DNA from 3 places in the Shewanella sp. 10N.286.51.B8 genome. Region 3 is predicted to be linked to each of the others. Evidence: predicted binding sites of a transcription regulator. Region 3 holds the regulator's gene; each other region holds the start of a gene.

Region 1 (9,953 bases), on a different contig from region 3:
TCAATTTACCTTAAAATGAGTAAAAAAGAACTGCAGTTTCAAGAAGTCATGGACATTTATGCCTTCAGAGTCATGGTCGATTCCATTGACACCTGTTACCGTGTATTAGGTGCCATGCATGGTCTTTATAAGCCTCATCCCGGTCGCTTTAAAGATTATATTGCCATTCCTAAAGCCAATGGTTATCAATCATTGCACACCTCATTATTTGGCCCCCATGCGGTTCCTATTGAAGTACAAATACGTACTGAAGAAATGGACCTGATGGCGGACAAAGGGGTTGCTGCTCATTGGATGTATAAGAGCGGCACCAGTAGTTCACAACAAAGTACCACCCAAGTTCGCGCCCATAAGTGGATGCAAAGCTTGCTGGAGCTACAACAAAGCGCCAGTAGCTCATTTGAGTTTGTGGAAAATGTTAAAACTGAGCTATTCCCTGAAGAAATATACGTATTCACCCCAGAAGGCCGCATTTTAGAGCTGCCGGTGAATGCAACAGCGGTCGACTTTGCTTACGAAGTCCATACCGATGTGGGTAACACCTGTGTCGGCGCCCGTGTTAACCGTCAAGCTTATCCATTAAGTCAGCCGTTAATATCAGGCCAAACCGTTGAAATTATTACAGCTAAAGGCGCAAGACCTAATGCTGCATGGCTTAACTTTGTCGTAACAGGTAAAGCCCGCGGTAAAATTCGTCAAGTCTTGAAAAGTTTAACCAGTGACGATGCTGTGGCGCTCGGCAAACGGCTACTGAACCACGCATTAGGTGAAAACAAGCTTGATGACATCACCTTAGAGCAGCTTAAAAAAGTTATTGCTGAAACTAAGCATGACAATCTTGAATCGTTATTGGCTGATATCGGCCTAGGTAATGCCATGAGCATTGTGGTTGCCCAGCGCTTAATGGGTCACAAGCTCACCACTAAGAATGAAGATAGCGAAACCGAAGAGCACTTGATGCCAATTCGCGGCGCTGAAGGCATGTTGGTGACCTTCGCAAATTGCTGTCGTCCAATTCCAGGTGATGCTGTCATCGCCCATGTAAGCCCAGGCAAAGGCCTTGTGGTACACATGGAAAATTGCTCAAATATCCGTGGTTATCAAAGCGAGCCAGACAAATATATCCCAGTACATTGGGATAACGTTGAAGGTGAAAGCTATCAAGCCAATCTGCGAGTTGAAATTGTCAATCATCAAGGCGCACTGGCACAAATCACCAGTATTATTGCTGCCGCCGGCTCAAATATTCATAACTTGAGCACTGAAGAGCGTGATGGCAGAGTCTATCTCATTAACCTGCGGATCTCAGTCGACGACCGTGTTCATTTGGCCAATGTTATGCGCCGCATTAGGGTATTACCTGAAGTCCTGCGCACCTCACGTAACCGCTAATAAATCAATCACGACTTCTGCACTGCAGAAGTCTTGCGCACCTGCCACAAACGTTAGTAATATTGATCCCCTAAATCCCTAAGTTAGATAACAGCTTAGGGATGACATCATTCATTTACTTGATCGCAGAGGGCGTCATGGCAGAAAAAATCATCATCGCAACCGATAAAGCTCCAACAGCAATTGGCACCTATTCTCAAGCTGTAAAAGTAGGTAGCACTGTTTACCTTTCAGGCCAAATCCCACTCGTACCAAGCACCATGGAAATGGTTAGCGATGATTTCTCTGAGCAGGTTGTACAGGTTTTCGAAAACTTAACCGCAGTATGTGATGCCGCTGGCGGCACTATGGCTGATATCGTTAAACTGAATATCTTTTTAACCGACTTATCTCACTTCGCTACCGTTAATGAAATCATGGCGCGCTACTTTACTCAACCTTATCCAGCACGTGCTGCAATCGGGGTAAAACAGCTGCCAAAAGGCTCATTAGTGGAAATGGATGGAATAATGGAGATCTAGCTCACAAACCGAGTTTTATCCTGAAGGGTGCCATTGGTACCCTTTTTTATTAGAGCTATTACTCAAGAGGTATTTAACTTTCAGTGAAACATGCTAGTTTATAAGTAGAAATTATCTCGTTAAGTTGTTCTCGCGTTTGCGAATAGGCTGATAAATAGCCATACTGAGATGATTGCATTAGCAAACTACAAATAAATGCATCCTACATTAAAAACAAAAAGAACATGGAATTGTCGATGGAAAATCTAATAAAAACGCCAGTAGAAATGTTATCTCATTGGGCTGAAACCCAAGGGGATGCCGTATATTTACGACAACCAATTAACGGCCAGTTTGTTGACTTCACATGGGGAGAAGTTCAGCAAAAGGTACAACAAATTGCAGGCGCATTACGCCACTTAGGTCTAGTACCGGGTGACAAAGTTGCTCTGCTTTCTAAAAACTGTGCCGAGTGGTTTATTACCGATCTTGCCCTTATGCACGGCGGCTACATCAGTGTGCCAATCTATCCCACTGCTAACGCTGAAATGATCCGCTATGTATTAGAACACAGTGGCGCTAAAGCTATCTTCACCGGAAAACTTGATTTTTGGGCCGACCAAGAAGCCGGTGTCGGCGGTGAAATCCTCCGTTTAGCTTTACCTTATGACACCATGCCAGCGCAATATCATTGGGAAAAACTGCTTGAGTTAGGGCAACCATTAGTGGATGCGCCTACGCCTAGTAGCGATCAAATGATGACGCTCATTTACACCTCGGGCTCTACTGGTAAACCAAAAGGCGCAATGCAAACCTTCGGCAGTTACGGCTGGACTTGTGAAGCGGTTGTGCGCGATTTAAAAACCAATACCACAGACAGATTATTATCCTACTTGCCTTTAGCGCACATTACTGAGCGGGTAGCGATTCAAGGATCGTCTTTTTACTCCGGCTCGTCGGTGGCGTTTGTAGAAAGTTTAGATTCTTTTGTGGCTGATGTGCAGCGATGCCGCCCGACGGTCTTTTTCTCGGTGCCGCGTTTATGGACCCTGTTTCAGCTCAATATTGTCAATAAAATTGGCCAAAGCAAGCTGGATTTATTGCTTAAAATCCCACTGGTTAGCGGCTTAGTTAAACGTAAAATCCAAAAAGGTTTAGGCTTAGAGCATTGCCGTTTATTAGGTTCAGGATCAGCCCCTATCCCACCATCTCAATTAGAGTGGTACAACAAAATCGGCATGAATATTTCAGAAGCCTGGGGCATGACCGAAAACTGTGCTTACTCAATTATTAACTTCCCATTTAATGCCTCAAAAATTGGTAGCGTGGGTCGCCCTGTTGAAGGCTGCCAAGTTCGCCGCACCGATGAAGGTGAGTTAATGGTTAAGAGCCCAGGTTTGATGACAGGTTATTACAAGCAAGAAGAAGCCACAGCAGCATGCTTTGATGCTGATGGATTTTTCCATACGGGTGACTTATGTGAAATCGATGAAGATGGCTACATTTCTATCACTGGCCGCGTTAAAGATAACTTTAAAACCTCTAAAGGTAAGTATGTGGCGCCGGTGCCTATTGAGCGTAAAATAGCCCAAGATCCGCACATTGAGCTACTTTGTGTCATTGGCTCAGGCTTACCGCACCCGATCACCTTAGTGCAATTATCTGAAGGCTCAGCCTTGCAAGCCCGCGAAGAAGTGCGCGCGTCACTGAAAGCGACCCTAGATGGAGTTAACCCGCACCTTGAGTCCCATGAAGTTGTGGATGCCATTGTCGTAGTGACAGAGCCTTGGACCATTGAAAATGATGCCCTAACCCCTACACTTAAAATTAAGCGTCATGTGTTAGAAAAGCAGTTCAGTGCCAAAGTTGACGGTATTCGCGGCGCTAAAGTGTGCTGGGAAGACGAGATTTAGCACCACAGTAATTCGCTTCAATATATTGGCCGCCTAAGCTTTAACAAGCCGGCGGCTTTTTTATCAATGACATTTGTCACCTCAAACTGGTGACGTTTGTGTCTGCCCTGTGCAAGCCCTTTGTTAGATACTAACTCCGTAGCAACACACCTTAAATGCAATAAACGGAGTTAATCATGACATCACTAATCTTAAAATCTCTTATCTCAAAATCAACCGTCATGGCGGTAACACTGACGTTAGTCAGTAGTGCTAGCAATGCCGATATCGGCGCTATCGATATGGCAGCCAACACAATGGATCTACAACAGCTAAAGGTTCTCAGCGAACAATCTGTGGATTATGAACACGCCTATGCACAATATCGCATCGCCATTACAGCCAATATTAGCGGTCTGCGCGGAGTGGCTAAAAAAGCCCTCAATGATGCACAGTCGACACTTGAAACTGTATTGAGCCGTGAAGACGATGCTGAGTCAATGGCGCTACTGGCGTCTGTTTACGGTATGCAAATCGCCAATGACTCAAGCAAAGGACAATCTCTGGGAATGAAGGTAAGTGCTTTACTGGCTCAAGCAGAACAACTCAGCCCTGAAAATCCCCGTATTGCGTTAGTCAGAGCAATGAGCGCCTTTTATACTCCCGCTCAATATGGCGGCGGTATGGATAAGGCTGAGCAATATGCCACTGATGCGATTCGTTTTTATGAACAGCCATGTGTTGATATCTGCTGGGGGCATACTGAAGCGTACACCTGGCGCGGAATCGCTAAGCAAGAATTAGGTCGTCAAAAAGAAGCAATTAATGATTGGCAACACGCTGTAGAAATTGATCCTAATTACGCTTGGGCAAATTTTTTACTTAAACAACAAGCGCGTTAATCCGATGCTGCTGAAGCTAGCTACTGCAGACATACACATTATGACTCGGTTGCAGTATGCTAACTTCGCAAGGAGGCTTCATGTCTAATATCAATACAAAACACTCGGTCAATAGTAGCAACACTCGCGTTCACCCAGAAAAAGCCTATCGACAAAAAACAGCTTGGGTATATCTGCTCAATCTGATTTTTTACTTTATTCCACTTTGGTTTATGCGGGATGATTGGGCTCGGGTCGGTGTCAGCTTGTTACTCATATTTCCCTTCTTATATGGGTACTTTTGGGCTTACAAAAGCTCAGCCGCTCAAGGGAAATATCCTATTGCTTTAATGCTCATCACTGCGAGCATTGCCACCATATTTACCAGCGGCTCCATTTCATTTTTCAGTTTTGCCGGTTTTTTTATTGGTTTTTTCTATTCACTGCGCACCGCCATTATTAGCTTTATTCTTATCAGTACTTGGCTGTGGCTACTTAATTACATCGTGGGCTATGAAGCTTACTATTTTCCGCTATACGGTATGTTAATCACCTTTGTGGTGGGGCTATTTGGCGTGGTTGAGCATAACAATGAACGCATCAGGCGCCAACAAAGACAATCAAATGATGAAATCGCTAACTTAGCAACGGCACTGGAGCGTGAACGTATTGCGCGCGATTTACATGACATCATGGGGCACAATTTATCTTCCATTGCACTGAAAGCACAACTCGCCGAAAAACTGGTTGAAGCAGGAAAGCTTGCTGTTGCAAAACAGCATTTACAGGAACTTGCTGATATCGCCAGAAACAGCTTAACTGAAATTCGCCAAACGGTTTCTAATTACAAACATAAAGGCTTACAAGATACGGTCAATCAACTATGCAGTTTATTAAGACAAAAAGAAATTGAAGTACATCTCGAGGGTAAATTACCACCATTAACACCTTTGCAAGAATCTCAACTAGGGCTAATGTTGACAGAATTAGTTAATAATATGCTCAAACATAGCCAAGCCAGTCAATGTGTATGGTGCTTTAACACCTTGGATAAGCAGCTTATTGTTAGCCTAAGTGACAATGCTAACACCAAAGTTATTAAAGAAGGTAATGGCTTAAAAGGCATTAGAGAGCGAGTGAACTTATTGGGCGGCAAGTTTAGTTATCATATTAACGATGGCTACCGTTTTAGCATCAGTTTGCCCCTTGAAGCAGAGCAAGTCAGTGAACCTAAAGTTGACAACGACACGGAACAGCCTTAATGAAGATTTTATTAGCAGAAGATCAAGCCATGGTGCGCGGGGCATTATCTGCCCTACTTACCCTTGCCAAAGATGAACTCGGTGAAGTCGATATCACAGAAGCAGAAGATGGTAACCAAGCCATGGCAATGCTTAAAGAGCAGCATTTTGATTTGCTGCTCAGTGATATTGAAATGCCCGGTCACAGCGGCGTTGAGCTGGCTCAGTGGCTCGCAGCATATCAAGCCGAGGCTGCAACAATGCAACCTAAAACTAAAATCATCATCTTAACCACTTTTGGCCGCGTAGGTTACATCAAAAGAGCACTCAGTTGTGGCGTCGAGGGATTTTTGCTAAAAGATGCGCCATCTGAAAGTCTAGTCAACGCTATTAAACAGGTGATGGCAGGTAAAAAAATTATCGATCCAGAGCTGGCGATCAGCGCCATTGGTGATATTGACCCACTCAATGATAAAGAAAGAAAAGCGCTACGATTAGCCAGTGATGGCTTATCAACCAGTGATATCGCCGCCCAGTTATTTATCGCCGAAGGTACTGTGCGGAATTACCTTTCTGAAGCGATCTCCAAGCTCAATGCCACCAATCGCATAGATGCGGCGCGAATAGCTAAACAAAAAGGCTGGTTATAGAGGCAGTTAAGCCTGATATCTGGATTAATATTGCCTTGTATTAAAACTCTGCTAAGATAAGCCATAACATCTGTATATATTTACAGTACTATCATTGCTAACAAGCATCAGGGCGATAAAGTTGACTGTATAACTCTTTGGATAACTGTCAAAGTTAACCCCAAAGTGAATGACTCACTTTAATCAGCGAGCTTTACAATATCAACAAAATCTAAGTGATGAAGTCTGTGGTCAACTCAATAGATAAAGGCATGCTAGATTTGCAACCATTGGATCAGGTACCGATTACCGACTTAAAAGGCGTCGCTAAAAAAGCCGCTGAAAAGCTGGCAAAGCTTGGCATTAAGACAGTGCAAGATGTACTGTTTCATTTGCCGCTGCGCTATGAAGACCGCACCCAAATCTATCCCATCAATGCTCTTTATCCCGCGATGTACGCCACAGTTGAAGCTGAAATCATCTCAACCCAAATTGTGCCGGGTCGCAGACGTATGCTGACCTGCAATATTGCCGACGAAAGTGGTTACCTCACATTGCGGTTTTTTAACTTCTCGGTTGCCCAGCGAAATGGCATGCAAAACGGCGCGATAATTCGGGCCTATGGTGAAATCAAGCGCGGCAACCGCCATTTTGAGATAATCCACCCAGAATACAAAATCATTAAAGCTGGCGAAAACCCAGCCCTGAGTGATTCACTGACCCCTATTTATCCTTCGACTGAAGGATTAAAACAAGCCAGTTGGATTAAGCTCACCGAGCAGGCACTAACTATGCTCAATCAAGGTGGCTTAACAGAGTTACTACCACCAGCCCTGCAACCCAACAATATGAGCATTGGTCAGGCATTATCCTTAATCCATCGACCACCCAATAACATCGCCCAAGCCGATTTAGAGCAAGGCATGCACCCCGCTCAGCAGCGCTTAGTCCAAGAAGAGTTACTGGCCCATAACTTAAGTATGCTGCAATTACGTCAGCGCAATAACCTTGATAAAGCGGTGACTTTACCCGCCACCGGCCAGCTATTAAATCCATTTTTAAAAGCCTTACCTTTTAAGCCAACAGGGGCCCAGCAACGAGTCGTAGCTGATATCGGTATTGATATTGAAAAGCCCACACCTATGATGCGCTTAGTGCAAGGGGATGTGGGCTCGGGTAAAACCTTAGTGGCCGCCTTAGCAGCCCTGCAAGCCATTGAAAATGGTTATCAGGTGGCGATGATGGCACCGACGGAATTATTAGCAGAGCAACACGCAGTCAACTTTGCCGCCTGGTTTGAACCATTAGGGCTAAAAGTGGGCTGGTTAGCAGGCAAGTTAAAAGGCAAAGCCAGAACACAATCATTGGCTGATATCGCCGATGGCAGCGCCAACATGGTAATTGGCACCCATGCTATTTTCCAAGAGCAGGTCAGTTTTAATAAGCTCGCGTTAATCATTATTGATGAACAACACCGTTTTGGGGTCCATCAACGCTTAGGATTACGCGAAAAAGGCGTCAGCCAAGGCTTTCATCCGCATCAATTAATAATGACAGCTACGCCAATTCCGCGCACGTTAGCGATGACGGCTTATGCTGATTTAGAAACCTCTATCATTGATGAGTTACCGCCAGGAAGAACCCCTGTTACCACGGTTGCCATTAGCGATAATCGCCGCGAACAAATCATCGAGCGGGTAAAACAAGCCGCGCTAAATGATAATCGGCAGATTTATTGGGTTTGTACTCTCATTGAAGAATCTGAAGTTCTTGAGTGCCAAGCCGCTGAAGATACCGCTGCAGAATTAAGCCAATTACTACCCGAATTAAAGGTTGGCTTAGTGCACGGACGTATGAAAAGTGCAGAAAAACAGCAAATAATGGCCCAATTTAAGGCGGGTGAACTACATTTATTAGTGGCAACAACGGTTATTGAAGTGGGAGTCGATGTGCCTAATGCCAGTTTAATGATTATTGAAAACCCTGAGCGGTTAGGCTTGGCGCAATTGCATCAGTTACGTGGCCGAGTAGGCCGAGGCTCTATTGCCAGCCACTGCGTGTTATTGTACAAAGCACCGTTATCACAAACTGCCACCAAACGTTTAGGAGTACTAAGGGCCAGTAACGATGGCTTTGTTATTGCCCAAAAAGACTTAGAAATAAGAGGCCCAGGTGAAGTACTCGGTACCCGCCAAACCGGCTTGGCAGAAATGAAAATCGCTGATTTAGTCAGGGATCAATATCTGATTGAAAACACACAAAAATTAGCGGCCCATGTTATGCAACAAGTGCCACAAAATGTAGACAGCATTGTTCAACGTTGGTTAGGGGATCGCCAGCAATACGTACAAGCATAAATTATTGTTAACCTTGGCTATTATTACTAGACAAGTGTTGAGATTATTGCAGAATGAAAATAAGGTTTAAGCCTTATATGCCACCAAATGAAAATGTAACAAATTCAATGATATTGGTTCCCTTTCGACGTTTAAAGCTAAGGAATAGACATGCAAGTCAATCAAAATGATAGAGCCACACCGCACTCAAGTCGCGCCAGTGGTAGTAACGCGGGTGTGATTGGTATCACCATTGCGGTTTTACTGGCTGGTGCAGGCTATTTCTACTTCTCGGCCGATAAAGCACCTGAAGTCGAAGCGCCAATACCTGTGCAACTACCAGAGCCTGTGCCTGAACAACCTATTGAGCAAGAGCCTATTGAAGAAGTGATAGTGGAAGTTATTGAACCCACTATTATTGAAGCTCCAGAGCCTGAAGTAGTAGAGCCCTTACCTACACTGATTGAAAGTGATGACTTTGTCGCCCAGAAAACGGTTGAGATGGCTGATGGGATGAAAATCGAGCCACTACTTGTTAAAAAAGACATTGCCCGCCAGTTTGTGGTATTTGTCGATAATATGGCCCAAGGTGAAGTGATCCGTAAAGCCAGCCCACTGAAAGGCCCTAAAGATAAATTCACCGTCAGTGAAATCACTAACAAAACCTATTTAAACCCTGACAGTTACCATCGTTATGACCTGTACGCCAACATGGTGTCAGATATGAATGACGAGCAGTTAATCAACACTTATAAAGAACTCATGCCAATATTTGACGAAGCTTTTGCAGAGCTAGGTTATAGCGATATGTCATTTGACGAGCGCATGCAGCAAGCCTTTGAGATGATCTTATCAGCGCCGATTATTGAAGACCCGATTGAATTAAGTTCTATCAGTGTCAATTATCAGTTTGTCGACCCTAAACTAGAAGCACTGCCAAATGTGCAAAAATTTATGGTGCGTATGGGACCTGAAAATAGCCGTAAAATTAAAACGGCAATTAGAAAACTTCAGCAGCAAATGGCCAACTGATAGAACCGTTATCATTGGGGTTATGATTTGCAATGGCAGGTTCCAATATG
Region 2 (9,953 bases), on a different contig from region 3:
GTTGCGCCAGGCGAAGCAGTTTATATTTCACTTGATGGTCAACTATTTACTCGCCAATGTGCGGTTGAGCCAAGCTATGCACCTTGTATTTTTGAATTCGTCTATTTCGCTCGTCCAGACTCGAGTATTGATAAAGTGTCTGTCTATGCCAGCCGTGTAAACATGGGGGCTAAATTAGGCGCAAAAATTCAAAAGGAATGGGAAGATTATGATATTGACGTGGTGATCCCAATTCCTGAAACCTCGTGTGATATCGCCCTAGAAATTGCTCGTGGAATGGACCTGCCATATCGCCAAGGTTTTGTTAAAAACCGCTATATTGGCCGTACTTTTATTATGCCGGGTCAGCAAGAGCGTAAGAAATCTGTTCGCCGTAAGCTAAACGCGATTAAAACTGAATTTACTGGTAAGAACGTATTGTTAGTTGACGACTCAATTGTTCGTGGTACCACCTCTGAGCAAATCATTGAAATGGCTCGTGAAGCTGGGGCTAAGAAAGTGTATTTTGCTTCAGCAGCACCTGAAATTCGCTTCCCGAATGTCTACGGTATTGATATGCCAACCACCAATGAGTTGATTGCTCATGGCCGTGATGCTGATGAAATCGCTAAAATCATCGGCGCTGATGGGATTATCTTCCAAGACTTATCAGACTTGGTTGAAGCCGTTGGAATGGAAAATCCAGAAATTAAGCGCTTTGAAACCTCAGTATTTGATGGTCATTACATCACTAACGATGTTGACCAGGCGTACTTGGATCACCTGACTCAACTGCGAAATGATGATGCCAAAGCCAATAATAAAGACATTGGTACTAACTTAGAAATGCATAACGTTTGTCATCCTTAAACGATACTTTCTAAGTAACTGATTAAAGCCAGCTAGCCGCTGGCTTTTTTGTTTTTCTTTTCCTTCAGTAATCGAAACTAGTACTACAGATAAAAAAATGCCTGAATCACTTCAGGCATTTTGCTCGGTTTATTGATGATGAATCAATCTCAGATTATTAATATAAAAATATTAGTAATTATGAGCTTCAGCTAGTCTTGCAGGGGAATGACATACAGAACATGATTCAGTGATAGGTGCAGGGTCAAATACGGCAAAGTCGCCACTTTCACCCGTGTGCATATCAGCTTCTGGAGTGATAGCCACATTGAAATCACCACCTTGTTGTATCATGTGATTTTTCGCAGCATCACCTGTATGACAAGTGGCACAGTTAGCAGAAATCGCCGTGATACCGTAAACACTGCTTTCATCCATACCGTTTAACACAACTGCTGGTGCTACATCTTCAAGGTCAATCATACCAGTGTGACAAGCCTGACAATCAACCGGCATGTTTTTGTCGGTTGTTGGCATGTCATTTAGACCACGGTCTTGCTTGTATGCTCCAAAGTGCATGTTGTGAACCAATGGTCCCCACGCCATAGCGTAGTCTCCTATGGTTCCATCATCCTGTGTTTTACCTGGAGCCCAGTTATAAGCAGAGTGACACTGAGAACAAGCATCACCACCTAAATCAAAACCACCTCGAGCAGAACCATGTCCATCCAAGCCCTCAGTGTGACAAGTTAGACACTTCATGCCATCAGAGCTAGTACGACGGACGTCTTTGATGTTCGATACCGAGATAGGGGCATTAGCAGGGTATCCCCAACGGTGAGTATAGCTAATACGACCATCTACACCACCGGCTAATACTTCACCTTCAACATAAGGTAATGCATGGGTAATGATATAGGTTACTTCACCGTTTTCACCAGCAATAGGCGCTGTTTTTGCTCGAGCAACATGACCTTCATCGCGACCAGGAAGCATCGCTTCGCCGTTTCTCATCACAGTTGCCCAACCATTAGGGCTAGCGTCAGTGAGTGCGTTAATGTCAACAACTTTACCTTCACTGTCAGTGGCTTTAGTTGTTACTTCGATGGTCGCTTTATCTTCGCTACGAACAACAGATATAATTTCAAAGTTATAACGGTTTAATGCTTCATCACGATTTGCACCGTTTTCATGTTCATGTTGGAACGAATTGTGACAGGTTGCACAATCAAGGTCAGTAAAGTTACTGTGATTAACAGTTAAATCTTTATCTGCATCTTGTAAATCAGCATGACAGGTTGCACAGCCATTGAGTGACGCAGTAAATACCACATCGTCAACGTGACAAGTTGAACAACGGTATTTATCCATTGAATAACTTTTACTTAATGAAGCATGGCCAGAAGCCTGTATCACACCATCATCGTCATATTTATAACCATGACCCAGCATTGCCATGGTGTTTTCAGCCCAGCCGCCATCTTTTTGTTCAGTTTGAGTGTGACAAACTAGACATGCTTCAACAATAATAACTTCTTGGTCATTGTCGATTGCATGGTGATGTTGATGCCAACCCCAAGTTGCGTTGCCAGTAGCATCTTCAAATTCACCGTGACAGGCGACACATTTAGCATCGTCAGTGGTGCTAACTTGTGCATAAGAATCGTTTTTGGTAAACATCACGCGTTTAGTACGTGGCATACCATTTTCGCCATTACCTGGTCGAATATAGCCAGTACCAATTGATTCAGATGTAGCAGCTTCATGTGGCATAGAAAGGTTATAAATACCCTCACCAGCGTGAGTTAGCGTACCCGGTGCGTTATCATCACCCGCAACCCAAGTCACATCAACAGTGTCAGCAAGTAAACCTGCTTCATTTTTGATGGTTGACATTAACTGGACTTTATCTAAATCTTCTACTGGAACCCCATCTTGGTTCTCCACCGAAAATTCAACATTCACGACACCCTCGGCATATTGCCATTCCATGACTTTTGCTACTGCTGATGTGGTCACTACTGGTGGCACCCAAGGTGCACCAGGTTCGCCAGGTAGGCCATCGTTTCCATCTTTACCATCATTACAAGCACTCATCCCCAGTGCAGTAGCCACAAGTAAAGCAACACGACATTTGCTCATTAATTTCATCTCATACTCCAAAATGTTTTTCTTACCTCTTAATGGGTAATTGGAGGGTAATGTAAAGATTGCTTGGCAACTGTTGACTAGGTCACAAACTAGGGGTATTACTAGTTTAATTGTTTATATTCAATAGTTTGAATATAAACCTCCTAGCTGAACATTCTGAATTAAAGCTTAATCTCCCGATGTGTTTTTGCATTAAGATCACAAATTAAAGTAAATTTTTATTGGTTGTTTTTGGTTAAGTTTAGCGCCTTAAAAGCGTGTTTTTTGATGCTTTAGCCTAGTATTTTGAGTGGCAGATTATCTTTCTAAGAAACCTGCCATTGCATTAACAGTTGCACTTATTTTTGCTATTCGCTAAATTACACTGTAATTTCATACAGTGTTTTAAAAGTCTAATAAATCTATGATGCTCTATATTGCTGAAAAACCCAGTCTAGGCCGTGCTATTGCCGATGTATTACCAAAGCCTCATAAAAAAGGTGATGGTTTTATCATGAGCGCCAATGGGGATTGCGTGTCTTGGTGTATAGGGCATTTGTTAGAGCAAGCAGAACCAGATGTCTATGATCCCGCTTTTAAATCATGGCAATTAGCCCATTTACCCATAGTGCCGAGTAAATGGCAGTTAAAACCTAAAACTAATACCCGCTCACAGTTGAGCATCTTAAAAAAGCTCATCAAACAAGCATCGAGTTTAGTTAATGCTGGCGATCCTGATAGAGAAGGGCAGCTGCTGGTGGATGAAGTCATTTCCTATGCAGGTGTAAAGGCCGACAAGATTGCTCAAACCCAGCGTTTACTTATTAGCGATCTTAACCCTTCGGCGGTAAAACGCGCCTTAGGGCAATTGCGCACTAATAAAGAGTTTGTCCCCTTATCTACCTCAGCCTTAGCCCGCAGCCGCGCAGATTGGCTATATGGCATGAATATGACCCGCGCTTATACCATTCAAGGCAAAAAAGTAGGTTATCAGGGAGTATTGTCTGTTGGTCGAGTGCAAACCCCGGTACTGGGGTTAGTGGTAAGGCGAGATGAAGAAATTGCCAATTTTCAGCCCAAAGCTTTTTATGAAGTATTGGCGCATTTACTGACCGATAACCAAGAAGGCTTTTCGGCTAAGTGGAAACCCAGTGAAGCATGTCAGCCATATATGGATGAAGAGGGGCGAGTGCTCGCCAAAGGCTTAGCTGAAAATGTGGTGGGACGGATAACTAACAAGCCAGCTGAAGTGACCAAGCTTGAATCAAAAAATAAGCGTCAGAACCCCCCATTGCCTTATAGTTTATCCAGCCTGCAAATCGATGCGGCCAAGCGTTTTGGCATGAGCGCTAAAGAGGTGCTTGATACCTGTCAGAGTCTATATGAAAGGCATAAATTAATTACGTATCCGCGCTCAGATAGTCGCTATTTACCTGCTGAGCAACATGGCCTTGCACCCCAAGTTATTCGCGCAGTATTAAGTAATGATGCCGGTTTAACCGCTAAAGCAGATAAACCTAATGCCAAGCTTAAGTCCAAAGCCTGGAATGACAGTAAAGTTGATGCTCATCACGCGATAATTCCCACTGAAAAAACCACTAATTTGGCAAACTTATCAGCCAAAGAGTCGCAGTTATATTCTCATATTGCACGGCAGTATTTAGCCCAGTTTTACCCCGCCTATATTTATGATGAAACCCAAGTTGAAGTGACCATTGCGGGTGGCTTATTTACCACTAAAGCTAAGCAAGAGTTATCGTTAGGTTGGAAATGTTTGTTTGCGAAAATGCAGGGTAAAGATAATGCAGATGGTAGTGATGACGAAAATTTAGCGACCTTACCGCCACTGAAAAAAGGTCAACAACTCCATTGTGAGCGTGGCGAATTGTTTGAAAAAACCACTCAAGCGCCAAAACACTTTACTGATGCGACTTTGCTTGGCGCCATGACAGGGATCAATCGCTATGTCACTAACCCTGAAGTGAAGAAGATCCTAAAAGACACCGATGGCTTGGGCACCGAGGCAACCCGAGCAGGCATTATTGAATTATTGTTTAATCGCGGTTACTTATTAAGGCAGGCTAAATCAATCATTGCCACCCCAGTTGGCGTTGGCTTGATCCATTCATTACCAGAAACAGCTACCACACCGGATATGACTGCGCTGTGGGAAAGTAGCCTTGATGCCATAAGTCAAAAGCAGCTTAGGTATGATGCCTTTATGGAGCCATTGTTAGCGCAATTACAGCAACTGATTGAGCAAGCTTCAAATCAATTACCTACAGCTCTTGAGGGGATTAAAGGGCCTGGCTATAAAAAACGCCGCGCCAGTAGTGGCTATAAACGCAAAGGTGCAGCAAGTAAAACCTCTACGGCTAAAACTTCCCGTAAGCGCAGCTCGAGTAAATAAGCCGATAAAAGAGAGTTTGTATGAATAAATCATGGGATACAGGTATTGCATCGCTCGCACTCGATTGTTCTTAAAGGGAATAGCGGAATTTCAGGCAAAAAAAATGAGTAAACCGAATCAGGGTTTACTCATAAAAATTCACTAGTTCACAACATAAAGGGCGGAACAGGTTAGATTATGGCCGAACTTACTTAACTGAAAATTAATTTAATCTGTCGACGTGCTGTGGAGTGTGATCGACTTCAATATTAATCAATTTAAAACTGAACATTAAATTACATTTGTTATCGAATGCTATCCTTTCGGCTCAATGAAATGAGTTTATCTAAAATATGCTCACCATCCATACGAATGCCATTATGCTCATATTCTGATGTTAGCCAATAGCTGAGGTTATTCACTAGCTGCGCAGTTTCAAGGCTGTAATTCATATCAACATACATATCTTCACTGTAAATAGCCGCAGTGACCGGGACGGTGTTTTGCAGTAACACGTCCACATCGTATAAATTGCTCCAATCTGATTTTTGCGCAATTAATTCTGCCACCTCTTTGAGAGGCTTTAACTGATTAAATTGTTCAAAGAACCATGGATAAATCATTTCGCCAGTAAACAGTAAGCGCTGCCCTTGTTGATAATTGAATTTAGGGAACTGCTCTCTGACTCTATGGGCTGACCAATTAGCCCCTTGTTGATGAAACTGCTGGCAATAGATCGATTCATGCAATAACGCGAAAATTGGGTTGGTGTTGTAATCCAAAAATTGACTAAATTGATGCAAAAATAGCGGGTTTATTGTGCGACCTTGGGCAGTCTCAATCATGGCTTGCTCAAGTAGGTAGTAGATGGCTTCAGGGCCTTGCTCCATACCTATATTAACCCCGAGCAGCTGTAGCATCTCAACGGTGAGTTTTTCGCCTGTGGCAAGGTAAACGTCATTATCAGCAATATAGTCAGCCAGTTCTGCTGTTAATGACTCAGCATCTTTGAAACGATGATAAAAATCAGCGTTTTTGGCAAGTACCCGTTTATAGGTTGCTTGATAGACGTCATCTGCTTGACGGGTTAATGATGGAATACCACCTGTGATAAAGGCTTCAGTTAGTGCTTGTGGCGCTGCGCTTAAATAGCGTAAAACACAAAAGCCGCCAAAACTTTGGCCTAAAATACTCCATGGCTGATTATTTGCTAATTGAGCTCTAATTACTTCAGCATCTCGAACAATGTTATCGGCTCTAAAGTGGCACACATAATCGGCTTGTTCTTGCGCGGTTAAATGCGCCAGTGTGGCGCTATTTAGTAAGCTTGAAAGACCGGTGCCGCGCTGATCAAGCAACAGCACTCGATATTCTTTTAGGGCGCGTTTTATCCAGCCACTATTCTCAACAGGGCGCACTGCACCAAAGCCCGGTCCACCTTGAAAATACACTAAATAGGGTAAGGATAAATCTTGGTTTTCTGTACTGACGATTTCCCGAACAAAAATTGATAATTGCTCACCTTCGGGCTGCTGATAATCTAATGGAACGCTAAAAAAGTGTTTTGTGGAAACGATCCCAGAAAGAATACTGTCAATTTGCATGGTGTGCCTGTGAAAATAGGATTCAGAAAGGTAGTATTGTATGAAGGTTAGTCCTTGGTCACAATGAAAATATGATGCTAATTAAATGAAGTGGTGATGTTAAATTATTCATTTGTTTGGGCAGCGATGCAATCTCAGTAAAAATGCTTGTGTTCAAACCAACTAATTGGTTTTATTTTTTGATTCTTATAGATAGATCAAACATTTTATTAAGCTTTAACGCATAATAACTTGGTCGCGATAATTTTCTCAATTTGAGGATAGAAGTAATGAAGTACCAAATCATTCCAGTCACCCCGTTTCAACAAAATTGTAGTGTTATTTGGTGTGAAAAAACCAAACTGGCAGCCGTTGTCGATCCCGGTGGTGACATTGAACGTATTATTACTGAAGTTACTAAGTTAGGTCTGAGCTTAGAAAAAATCTTATTAACCCATGGTCATATTGATCATGTTGGCGGCGCGAAAACACTGGCTAATCAGCTTAATATTCCTATCATTGGCCCACATATCGCTGACCAATTTTGGCTACAAGGGCTAGCAAAGCAAAGCCAGAACTTTGGTTTTGCGCATGTTGACTCGTTTGAGCCTAGCCAATATTTAAATGAAGGCGATGAAGTGACCATTGGCGAAGAGCGTTTATCGGTGGTGCATTGTCCCGGTCATACTCCAGGACATGTGGTGTTTCACTCTAATAAATCAAACCTTGCATGGGTTGGTGATGTGCTATTTAGAAGCTCCATTGGCCGCACTGATTTTCCGCAATCGGACCATCAACAACTAATCCACTCAATTACACAAAAATTATGGCCTTTAGGGGAAAAAGTAACCTTTATACCCGGTCATGGTCCTATGTCGACTTTTGAAGAAGAGCGTCAGCATAATCCATTTGTTGCTGATCAATTATTGGGCTAGGCTCAAGCGTATTCATTTAGCTGCTGGGAATATTGCCCGGTGGCTTACGTAGCAAGCTAGCAGTGTAAAGTAAAATACACTGCTAGCTAAATTGGCATAAACCGTTACATTTTATCTTGCACCAGCTTCACATCCCTTAAACCAGCGACTAGCCTGACTTGCTGGTTCACACATAGTTATTCCTGCCCTTAAATTAATACAGTTAATACTTTGGTAAGTGCCATAAGGCTTTGCATTGTTTAGCGGCTTTGCTAGCTTATAGTCACTAAAAGCACTTATGGTGTTTTGCTCAATCACTGCTGATGGGTATTTTACATCACTCAGCATGCTGGCAGGGACTCATGGCACATCATTTATTATCATTGTTAGACACTTGGGCTGAAAAACCGCAACAAGACTGGACTTTAGCAGTCATCACTTCTGTTGAAGGTTCTTCATACCGCAAACCTGGCGCCATTATGTTGTTTGACCCTTTGGGGAAAACCTTAGGCATGTTAAGTGGTGGCTGCTTGGAAGCAGACTTACGTCGTCACGCACAAAAGTCCATACAAACCCAGCAAGTTCAGCAATTAACCTATGACGCCACTGATGAAAATGACACCAGTTACCAACTAGGTTGTGGTGGTTTGGTCAACATTATGATGGTGCCGCTATTAGGTGATAATCATTACCTCGGCTTAGCCGAGTTACATCACCAGCTGACGCTAGGTAAAAAAGGCTCGTACCAATTATCGATAGTTGAGCATCATAGCCATGCTGGCCAAGTCGTAGGTAAGTTCGTTGCTGATGACATAGCTTACAAGCAAACTGCAGCAGACATTATTACTGATATTGTTACTGACGTGAGTTCTGGCAATAACCTCAACTTGTTACGTATCCCTGTCAGAAGCCCATTTCATTTAGGGGTGTTTGGTGGCGGGTTGGATGCACAGCCTTTGGTGGCTATGGCGCAGCAGCTTGACTGGCAAGTCAGCGTATTTGATAGTCGCTCTGCGTATGCAAGAGGCTATGATTTTCCAGATGCTAAGATTTGTAAAAAACCACTAACGCAGATAGATTTGTTAGAAATACAACACCTTGATGCGGCCGTAGTTATGAATCATAACTTGGATATGGACGCTGCAGCATTAAGCCTATTGCAAGGAACAAACCTCGCTTATATCGCGCTTTTAGGGCCAACTCATCGAAGAGATAAGGTGTTGCAAAAATGTCAGCTTTCAACTGATGATTTTAGTGGCTTTTTCTCAGCCCCTGCAGGGCTGGCATTAGGCGGAGAGCTACCAAGTTCTGTGGCCTTAAGTATCTTGTCTCAATGCCACGGGGTATTACATCACGGACTTAAGCGGCAAGGTGAGTTAAGTAATCTTGATAAGGTCATGCTTTGATGAATATATTTTCTACTCCCCCTAATGTGGTCTCCGTGATGTTAGCCGCAGGGGGTAGTACTCGCTTTAATGGGGCAAAACTTGCCGCAACGTTAAGCGCTGATAATAACGCGCAAAGCCTAATTCAACAGAGTTATGCAATATTGAGTAAGGCGACAACCGAGTTAGATCTATCGCCTCCAGTTTTGGTACTTGGCGGCCATAAAGACCTACTTAGCCCATTACTCGCCAATGACATTGAGATATTAACCAATCAAAACTGGCAATCAGGTTTGGCAAGTTCAGTGGCTATGGCGGCAAGTTATGCCCAATCACAACAGGTTGATGCATTACTACTGACATTAGCAGATCAAGTTGCCATCTCTCATTCAGATTATTTAAGCCTGTATGGGCTTTTTTGCCAATTTGGTAAAACCACTGCGGCTTATTACCAGCAAAGCCCCGGTGTACCAGCCATCTTTCTCGCCAGTGACTTTGAAGCATTACAGCAACTTGAAGGCGACAGTGGTGCGAAAAAAATATTAACACGACATTTAGAACAGCAACAATTGACTGTTTTGCCATTGGCGCAAGCGGCAATTGATATTGATACTCAAACCGATCTCAAGCAGTGGTTGGTCAACAAGGAGTAAGTTATGACACAACAAACACAAACGTTGCAGGTAAATGGCAAAAATTTTAGCCTTGATGCCGACCCGAATAT
Region 3 (9,953 bases):
ACATGGTATTAAGCCATTTACTCGCCATCACATCTGACAGAGCGCCCACTAACACACCCATATTGCCGCCCTGGGCAATAATGTCGCTGAACTGACTACGGGGAATGTTGCCCATGGTTGCCACTAACCAGCAGCTATAAATCACTAAGGCGATAAACGTACCAATAAAGATGGCTTTTAAAATCACTTTAGGTTGTTTGCCGTAATACTTAACTAGGCTTGGCACATTGCCGTGGTAACCAAAACTGGCCAGCCCAAAAGGTAGCGCCGCTAAAATATAAGGCGAGAAACTCGCCTCACCATCTGGCATTAATAATTTTGCGCTATCAATATCAATCAGCAGATTTCCGATGGCGAGAAAAAAGGTAATTAACATCCCGCCAATCATAATGGTGGTAATGCGATCAACCGCTTTGGTACTGATGATCACCACTGCAGCAAGTACGACGGCAAACACTAACCCTGCGATCGGTTGAGGTAAGTTAATCCCCATCCCCGCAAGGGTGTGATTAACAATCGAGCCACCACCACTGATGTAAGCATAGGTCAGGATGTACAACACAAAAGCAATAGATAACCCGTTAATAATCCGCCAAAACTGGCCTAAGGTTACCTTAGTTAAGGTGTCAAAACTGTCACCGGGTTTAAAATGCAAATTGGTTTCAAGTAGCATCAGACCTGACACCAGCATACAAAACCAAATACCAATTAACATGACTAATGAATAGCCAAACCACATGCCTGCACTGACCACAGGCAAAGAAAACATACCAGCACCGACTGTGGTACCGGCGATGATCATAGCACCGCCCAATAAGGATTTATTTTGCGGTTGAGATTGTGTCGAACTCATAAAATTAGTTATTACCCATGTTCCATTGTGACACTATCAACAATGGTTTTTCGAACAGATAAACGCAGCATACCATTGGCATGATCACGTATTCGGATGACTTCAAATTGATTATCGTTAGCGGATAAATACCCTAATTCTTTTAATTTCACACTCAAATTATTGTAGAGCTTTTTATCATAAAACTCAGGCGCAGTAATTCCATGTAAAGCACCTAAACGCTGAGCCAATAAATGGCTGGCGCTTTCTAAATCAGAACGCTCAATTTCTGGTTTGTAAGCCAGTAAATTAAAGATAATCGCGTAACGCTGTAGGGTCTCACTGACCGTGGCGGACAATAACATTAACTGAGTGACATTACTTTGATTGACTTCAAAGTGATCGCTACCGGAAATTAGCTTTTGTTCAACAAACAAATCAAGCACTTGATCCACATAGGCACTTAAATCTTCAATGCCCATAAACAGCTCAGCTTTCAATAATGGGTAAAAATCATTAACAATTTGCTGGATTTTTTCTCGGCTAAATTCTTCATATTGCACCAAGCAACTGGCGATTAATGAAGGCACTGCCATTAGATGAATTATGTTATTGCGATAATAGCTCATCGCAATCACTGAGCTATCTTCAATTGCGATAATTTCGCCGATGGCATCTGTGGTTGAGGTAAATTTATTCAGCGACAAACATTGCTCAACTAGGTCATGAGCTGAGCCCTCAGCCACCGACGCATACTCAGTATAAGGAACATCCTTTAAGATTTTCAGGTAGAGGTCTAGCTGGGTTTCAAGCTCACTGCGCTGCAGGGCGTTTTGCTCTGAAGCCAGCAGCGCCATACTTGCTAATGTCACCGAACTCGCTGCGGCGGCGCCATTGATGTTAGTCATCACTTTATTGGCCAATACATTTACTGCTGGCGTTAACCATGATGGCTTTTGATCCGGATCTTGAGCAATTTCTTCACGCCAATTTGGCGATTGTTGATTTAAAAATTGCTGCACATTGATTGGCTCGCCAAAGTTAACGTAACCTTGGCCAAAGTTGCCTAATTTACGCAGCGCACCAAAGACCTGCCACACTGATTCTTTTTGCTTTTTCTTACCGCTTAACTCTTTATGATAGGTGGACACTTCCATCACATGATCATAACCAAGATAAACTGGCACTAAGGTTACTGGGCGTTCAATGCCCCGCAGTACACAGTTAACTGTCATCGCTAACATGCCGGTCTTAGGCGCTAATAAACGACCGGTACGAGAACGACCACCTTCGGTGAAGTATTCAACCGAATAGCCTTTAGCAAATAACTGATCTAAATACTCACGAAACACTGCGGTATAAAGTTTATTACCGTTAAAGCTACGACGAATAAAGAAAGCACCACCACGGCGGAACATAGGGCCTGCTGGCCAAAAGTTTAAATTAATACCGGCGGCAATATGCGGCGGCACCATGCCTTGGTAATACAAAATATACGACAGCAGTAGGTAATCCATGTGGCTACGATGGCAAGGCACATAGACAATTTCATGACCATCATGATGCAGCTTACGCACTTTTTCAGCGCTTTTAATGCTAATACCGCTGTATAACTTATTCCACAACCAAGTAAGAAAGCGCTCAGCAATACGCACTAAGCTGTCTGAGTAATCCGCTGCAATTTCATCTAAATACTGAATAGCTTTTTCGCGGGCTTTGTCTTCAGGAATTTTTTTATTAAGCGCTTCTTCTTTTATCGCTTGAGCAATGGCATCAGACTTTAATAATGAGTTGAACATTGCCTGACGATTTGGCAGTTGTGGGCCTGTCATCACTTTACGTTGGCGTCTAAAGTGCACTCGCGCCACACGGATAAGTTTATGCGCAATACTGACATCAGTGCCGTGTTCATCAGCCATATAACGTAGCGACATAGCATTTGAGAATTGAATAAAGCTATGGCGACCTAAGAACAAAATCATCAACCATTTACGTAACCAGGTCGGGTTTTCACGCTCAAATACGGCTGCGGTCATGGTGTCATCTTCTTTACCAGGGATACGTCCCCAATACAGACTCACTGGCACCAATTGAATATCAAGTTGATCATTTTTTTTATGTAAGGCTAATAAGCTGGTGAAGTTATCAACAAATTTTTCGCCACTTAAACGCTTGCCAAATAGAGGCTTACGACCTTCAATACACACAATTCTAGGGGTATTTAAGCCATCAACGTCTAGTCGCTCATAAGGGCTCGGTAAGCCATATTTGGCGGTCACTTCATTTAATGCCGCAATATCACTGAGTGATTCTGTCTTCATCACATAGACCACTGGTTTATCTGGGTCTAAGTTCAGATCGGCAAAGGGATCTTCAGGCACAACAACCGTGTGCACCATCAGTTTTTGAATCCAACGTAATGATTTTGCTATGATTGAGTCAGGTTTTAACATGAGTGTTCGCATATTCAACATCAATTAATTGGCCATAGAATACCAGATAATGGTTCAGTTTCACTAACAAGGGTCTATACAGAGAATATTTGTTCAGTAAAAAATAGCCATATCCGAATAACAACCAACCTATTTTCAATCAACACTACTGTATAAATATACTGTTTAAACAAACGATGTGAGAAATAGCCAATTTCATCGGTTTAAAAAGCTGACTTACCTTCATTAACTAAATAATTAAATTACATATACTTAACCGTGCCCCCATATATAGCCAACAAGAATTAGATGATAATAGTTAAATTAATTTGGTTAATACTTGCGCGACCACCGATACTGTATATAATGACAGTCACTGTATAAAAAAACAGGAATCAATATGAGACCTTTAACGCCACGCCAAGCTGAAATATTAGAGCTAATTAAATGTAATATCGCCGAAACAGGTATGCCGCCAACTCGTGCAGAAATTGCAACTCGATTAGGCTTCAAAAGCGCCAATGCCGCTGAAGAACACTTAAAAGCACTGGCAAAAAAAGGCTGTATTGAAATTATTCCTGGTACCTCTCGCGGGATCCGCATGGTGCAGGTGGAGGAGGAAGTTGAAGCAGGCTTACCACTTATCGGCCAAGTTGCTGCAGGTGAACCTATCCTTGCTCAAGAGCATGTTGAACAGTATTTCCAAGTTGACCCAGAAATGTTTAAGCCCAATGCTAATTTCTTACTACGCGTTCGAGGCGACAGTATGAAAGACATTGGTATTTTAGAGGGCGACTTATTAGCAGTGCATAAAATGCAAACTGCCACCAATGGTCAAGTTGTAGTGGCACGTCTTGAAGACGATGTAACCGTGAAAAGATTTGAAAAGAAAGGCAATATTATTTATTTACATGCTGAAAATGCAGAATATGAGCCGATTAAAGTTGATTTAAGTTGCCAAAACCTAACGATTGAAGGGCTTGCTGTTGGCGTTATTCGTAATGGAGGTTGGTTATGAACACATTAATAGGCAATGCACCGCGTCACCCTGGATTATGGGTAGATATGGCATCTGATCCCTTACCCACTAAACAAGGGATTGAAACCAAGCGCACCCAAAACCAAGGCTTAACTGAATTGACTCAATTATGCAGTCAGTTAGCCATTTTAAGTCAGCAAGGCCTTTGGATTGTACTGATTAATCCGCCGCATATCGGTTATAAGCAAATTCTTGCTAATGCCAATGTTCGTATGGACAGAGTATTGTTAGTTCACACCAAAGATGAAGTCGAAACCCTGTGGGCGATGGAAAAAGCGCTCACTAACGGTACTTCAAGTGCAGTAATTACTTGGACACCACCATTAGATGCCCGCGACAATCGCCGCATTCAATTGGTTGCCAAAAATGCCTTAGCCCAAGGGCTTATCATTGAAGATGTAAATACTCACTTACCTGAAGGCGACCCATTAACGCAAACTTTAGCAGTACAGACTCGGGTAAACCTTACCTCGTTTCACTAGTAAAATATGACTAAAAAAGCCCTTCACTACGCTGAGGGGCTTTTTTTTGCACTTTTTTCAGCAAATTAGATGATAAAGTGATCTTGATCAATATTTAATCTCCAAGTAATGTAGTTAACAAGGTAGTAACAATTTATCGTACTGCCGAGAATAAATGTCAAAAAGATACAAACGCTATTAAAAGATTGAGCTGGTACCGTGCGGTATAGAAAGCCTTGAATGTAAAGCGTCAAATATAATTGATAAGTTCAGTATTAGGTACAAGTGTGGCACCGTAACGTAATAACATAATTGAGTTTTCAAGCTCAAAGCCACCGTGTACTTTGAAATGATCAAACTTTTTCGGGTATGAAAAGTTTGCATAGAGCAGAGTATTACTGTGTGGCTTTTCTTTGTAATTGCAATTCGCAATTAGCAGAGGAGTAGTCTTGTGAAGCGATTGTTGTACGGATTAATGGTGGCGTTGCTTGCAACCCCACTCACAGCGGCAGAGATGCCCTTAAACATGACTCAAGGTGTAACAGAGATCAGTGGCCAGGTTTACGACCTGCATATGATTATTTTGTATATCTGTTGCGCCATTGGTGTCGTGGTCTTTGGGATCATGATTTATTCCATGATCTATCACAGAAAATCTAAGGGTGCAGTTGCAGCCGACTTTCATGACAGTACCAAGGTTGAAATAGCTTGGACAGTATTGCCATTTCTAATCCTAATTGGCATGGCAATCCCAGCAACAAAAACGCTGATTGCTATGGAAGATCCCAGCGATGCTGAACTGACAGTCAAAGTGACGGGCTCTCAATGGAAATGGCATTACAGCTATTTCAATGAAGATGTCGAGTTTTTCAGTTTATTATCTACCCCAGCAGACCAAATTACTGGCACCGCAGATAAAACCGACACCTATCTTTTAGAGGTCGATAAGCCGCTGGTTTTACCAATAAATCGTAAAGTACGTTTTTTAATGACCTCGGATGACGTTATCCACTCTTGGTGGGTACCAGCATTTGCCGTTAAAAAAGATGCAAATCCTGGTTTCATCAATGAAGCTTGGACTAAAATCGATAAAATAGGTACTTATCGAGGCCAATGTGCCGAACTATGCGGTAAAGATCATGGCTTTATGCCTATTGTTGTTGAAGCCGTTTCTGAAGCAGACTTTGACCAATGGCTAATCGACCAAAAGCAATTTGCTGTCGATGCTAAAGCCGCTGCACAAGCCTCACTGAGCCAAACCCTTAGCTATGACGAGTTAATGGCCCAAGGCGAACAAATCTACATGGGTCGCTGCGCGGCTTGCCACCAACCTAATGGTGCTGGTTTACCTGGCGTCTTCCCTTCCCTAATTGGCAGTCCAATGATTAAAGGCCCAGTGTCTGGCCATATCGATATTGTCGTTAATGGTAAGCCTGGCACTGCGATGCAAGCGTTTGCCAAGCAGCTAACGGCAACTGAAATTGCTGCAGTAGTCACTTATGAGCGTAATGCTTGGGGTAATGACTCTGGCGATACCGTGCAAGCGGCTGATGTGAGTGGCAATGGGACAAATTCTAGCGCTACACCAACCACTGCAGACGCTCCTAGTGCAGGCACTTCTACCGCAGACACGTCAACGCCTGTGACTTTACCAGCAAGCTTACCTACAGCTGAACAACTTGAAGACACTGCAACACAAGCTGTGACTGAAGCGGCAACACAAGCAGCAGAAGTTAAAGCTGTGGTATTGGATGACTTGACGATGGATGAGTTAATGACCATGGGCGAGCAAGTCTATATGACTAGCTGCGCTGCATGTCACCAAGCTGCTGGTACTGGCTTACCTGGCGCGTTCCCTTCATTAGTAGGCAGCCCACTCATCGTCGGTCCAGTGACGGATCATCTTAATATTGTCATCAATGGTAAACCTGGCACGGCAATGCAAGCATTTAACTCGCTACTTACGCCACAACAGCTTGCTGCAGTGGTGACTTATGAGCGAAATGCCTGGGGTAATAACTCTGGCGATGCAGTTCAGGCTGCTGATGTTGTTGGTCACGGAAAGTAAGGGATTAAAATGAGCACAATTACACAAGATTCACCAGCCGCTCACGACGATCACCATGATGACCATCATCATGGGGCGCCAAAAGGCATTATGCGCTGGGTTTTAACCACTAACCATAAAGATATTGGTTCAATGTATCTGTGGTTTAGTTTCATTATGTTTTTAACCGGCGGCGCAATGGCCATGGTCATTCGTGCTGAGTTATTCCAACCCGGTTTACAGTTAGTTGAACCTAACTTTTTTAACCAAATGACCACAGTCCATGGCTTGATTATGGTATTTGGCGCAGTCATGCCAGCCTTTACCGGCTTAGCTAACTGGCTCATTCCAATGATGATTGGTGCGCCAGATATGGCACTACCGCGGATGAATAACTGGAGCTTTTGGATTTTACCTTTCGCGTTTGCGATTCTACTTAGCTCGCTATTTATGGAAGGTGGAGGCCCCAACTTTGGCTGGACTTTCTATGCACCACTGTCAACAACCTATAGCCCTGATAGCACAGCATTATTTGTGTTCTCAGTTCACATTATGGGCATAAGCTCGATCATGGGTGCTATTAACGTGGTGGTGACCATTGTTAATATGCGTGCTCCGGGTATGACTTGGATGAAGCTGCCATTGTTCGTCTGGACTTGGCTGATTACCGCCTTCTTGCTAATAGCAGTGATGCCGGTATTGGCAGGTGTAGTAACCATGGTACTGACTGATAAATACTTTGCCACCAGCTTCTTTGATGCTGCTGGCGGCGGCGACCCTGTGATGTTCCAGCATATTTTCTGGTTCTTTGGCCACCCCGAAGTCTACATCATGATTTTACCTTCATTCGGGATTATCTCGGCCATTATTCCCACCTTTAGCCGTAAAAAGCTTTTCGGTTATGCCTCCATGGTATACGCCACCTCAAGTATTGCGATTTTGTCCTTCCTAGTTTGGGCGCATCACATGTTCACCACCGGGATGCCAGTATTTGCAGAGCTATTCTTCATGTACTGCACCATGTTAATCGCAGTGCCTACTGGGGTGAAAGTGTTTAACTGGGTTGCAACTATGTGGCGCGGCTCAATCACCTTCGAAACCCCGATGCTGTTCGCCATTGCATTCATCATCTTATTCACCATCGGTGGCTTCTCTGGCTTGATGCTAGCGATCACCCCAGCGGATTTCCAATACCATGATACTTACTTTGTGGTAGCGCATTTTCATTATGTACTGGTGACTGGCGCAGTATTTTCCATTATGGCTGCAGCATATTACTGGCTACCGAAATGGACAGGATACATGTATAGCGAAACATTAGGTCGTTGGCATTTCTGGTGCAGTGTTATTTCAGTGAATGTACTGTTTTTCCCAATGCACTTTTTAGGCTTAGCAGGCATGCCACGTCGTATTCCAGACTATGCAATTCAGTTTGCTGACGTAAACCAAATTGTCTCTATTGGTGGTTTTGCCTTTGGTTTATCACAACTGATTTTCCTCGCTGTGGTACTGAAATGTATCAAGGGCGGCGAAAAAGCTGCGGATAAGCCATGGGAAGGTGCTGAAGGGTTAGAGTGGACTATTGCCAGTCCTGCGCCTTATCACTCATTTACCACCCCACCAGAGGTTAAATGATATGAGCCAGCCAACAAAATCAAACCGTAATTTACTTATTGGCCTAGTACTGGGTTCAATAGGTATGTTCGGCTTTGGTTTTGCGCTAGTGCCTTTGTATGACGTGCTTTGCGATGCCTTGGGGATTAATGGAAAAACCCAAAGTACTGCCAGCAGTTATGAGGCTGTGGTGATTGATAAAGACCGTACTGTAACCATTGAGTTTATTGCCCAAGTACAAAGCAATATGCCGTGGGAGTTTGTGCCAAAAGTGAACCGCATGCAGGTTCACCCCGGCGAACTCACACGTACTGCGTTTTTAGCGAAAAACTTATCTTCAAATAACCTCGTAGGCCAAGCAATACCCTCGGTATCGCCAGGCCAAGGCGCGGCTTATTTTAATAAGACCGAGTGCTTTTGCTTCAATCAGCAACCCCTAGCAGCAATGGCCGATGCTGAATTACCGTTAATTTTTTACGTGGATGCGGATTTACCTGAATCCATTAACACTTTGACTCTCTCTTATACCCTCTATGATATTACAGACAAGCAGACTGCAGCCATAGAGCAAGGAGCAGCAAGATGACAACAAAACATGAAAACTACTACGTGCCAGCGCAAAGTATCTGGCCAATTACCGGCGCTATCGGATTATTTCTGATTGCATTTGGCGCAGGTACCTACATCCAACAACTTTCAACTGAACAATCTTCTGGCGGCTACACCCTAATCGCGGGTATTGCTGTAATTATATTTATGCTGTTTGGCTGGTTTAAAAATATCATTGATGAGTCAATGTCAGGTTTATATTCAGCGCAAATGGATCGCTCTTTTAGACAAGGCATGAGCTGGTTTATTTTCTCAGAAATCATGTTTTTCGGGGCATTTTTTGGGGCATTGTTTTACGCTCGAATGGTAGCAATACCTTGGCTCGGCGGTGCATCAAATAATGCCATGACCCATGAGGTATTGTGGCCAACATTTGAAGCCATTTGGCCGCTAGTGAAAACCCCAGATGGTACCACCACTGAAGCCATGGGTTGGGGCGGATTGCCGCTGTATAACACCCTCATTCTACTGACCTCTTCAGTCACCTTGCACTTTGCCCATGTGTCGTTAGAAAAATCAAAACGTGGCGCACTGAAGGTTTGGTTAGGACTGACTATTTTGCTGGGTATCGGCTTCTTGTTTTTACAAGTTGAAGAGTATGTCCATGCCTACCAAGAAATGGGGCTCACACTCACCTCAGGGATTTATGGTAACACCTTCTTTTTGCTAACTGGCTTTCACGGTATGCACGTCACCTTAGGCACAGTATTTCTAATAATCCTGTTCTTTAGAGTATTGAAAGGTCACTTCACCCCAGATAATCATTTCGCCTTTCAATCCGGAAGTTGGTATTGGCATTTTGTTGATGTGGTGTGGTTATGCTTATTTATTTTCGTGTACGTCTTATAAGGCTGCAAAGCTAATAAGGTCTAGGATTTGGGCTTATCCAGCCAAATCCTAAGGCCAGTAACAATAACAA

Evidence for each region. The regulator LexA, encoded in region 3, represses DNA repair genes until DNA is damaged. The targets are predictions, from matches to a motif close to TACTGTATNNNNATACAGTA.
Region 1: recG (ATP-dependent DNA helicase RecG) is a predicted target of LexA. The motif match lies at 6,625-6,644, and genes of this name have one in related genera.
Region 2: AB4160_RS11180 (DNA topoisomerase III) is a predicted target of LexA. The motif match lies at 3,342-3,361, and genes of this name have one in related genera.

Annotation. Positions count from the first base shown of each region.
Region 1 covers NZ_JBFRKG010000027.1:9,905-19,857, forward strand. The annotation lists gene spoT (bifunctional GTP diphosphokinase/guanosine-3',5'-bis pyrophosphate 3'-pyrophosphohydrolase) at 1-1,392, shown strand, start outside; gene AB4160_RS10710 (RidA family protein) at 1,530-1,913, shown strand; gene AB4160_RS10715 (AMP-binding protein) at 2,150-3,805, shown strand; gene AB4160_RS10720 (hypothetical protein) at 3,982-4,686, shown strand; gene AB4160_RS10725 (sensor histidine kinase) at 4,767-5,927, shown strand; gene AB4160_RS10730 (DNA-binding response regulator) at 5,927-6,556, shown strand; gene recG (ATP-dependent DNA helicase RecG) at 6,808-8,892, shown strand; gene AB4160_RS10740 (DUF3014 domain-containing protein) at 9,043-9,903, shown strand.
Region 2 covers NZ_JBFRKG010000028.1:36,035-45,987, reverse strand. The annotation lists gene purF (amidophosphoribosyltransferase) at 1-849, shown strand, start outside; gene AB4160_RS11185 (multiheme c-type cytochrome) at 1,021-2,979, opposite strand; gene AB4160_RS11180 (DNA topoisomerase III) at 3,383-5,368, shown strand; gene AB4160_RS11175 (alpha/beta fold hydrolase) at 5,653-6,951, opposite strand; gene AB4160_RS11170 (MBL fold metallo-hydrolase) at 7,221-7,865, shown strand; gene AB4160_RS11165 (XdhC family protein) at 8,207-9,250, shown strand; gene AB4160_RS11160 (nucleotidyltransferase family protein) at 9,250-9,882, shown strand; gene AB4160_RS11155 ((2Fe-2S)-binding protein) at 9,886-9,953, shown strand, end outside.
Region 3 covers NZ_JBFRKG010000035.1:10,697-20,649, forward strand. The annotation lists gene mtr (tryptophan permease) at 1-853, opposite strand, end outside; gene plsB (glycerol-3-phosphate 1-O-acyltransferase PlsB) at 865-3,285, opposite strand; gene lexA (transcriptional repressor LexA) at 3,665-4,282, shown strand; gene AB4160_RS13675 (cell division inhibitor SulA) at 4,279-4,785, shown strand; gene coxB (cytochrome c oxidase subunit II) at 5,216-6,832, shown strand; gene ctaD (cytochrome c oxidase subunit I) at 6,842-8,446, shown strand; gene AB4160_RS13690 (cytochrome c oxidase assembly protein) at 8,448-9,011, shown strand; gene AB4160_RS13695 (cytochrome c oxidase subunit 3) at 9,008-9,883, shown strand; gene AB4160_RS13700 (DUF2909 family protein) at 9,894-9,953, opposite strand, start outside.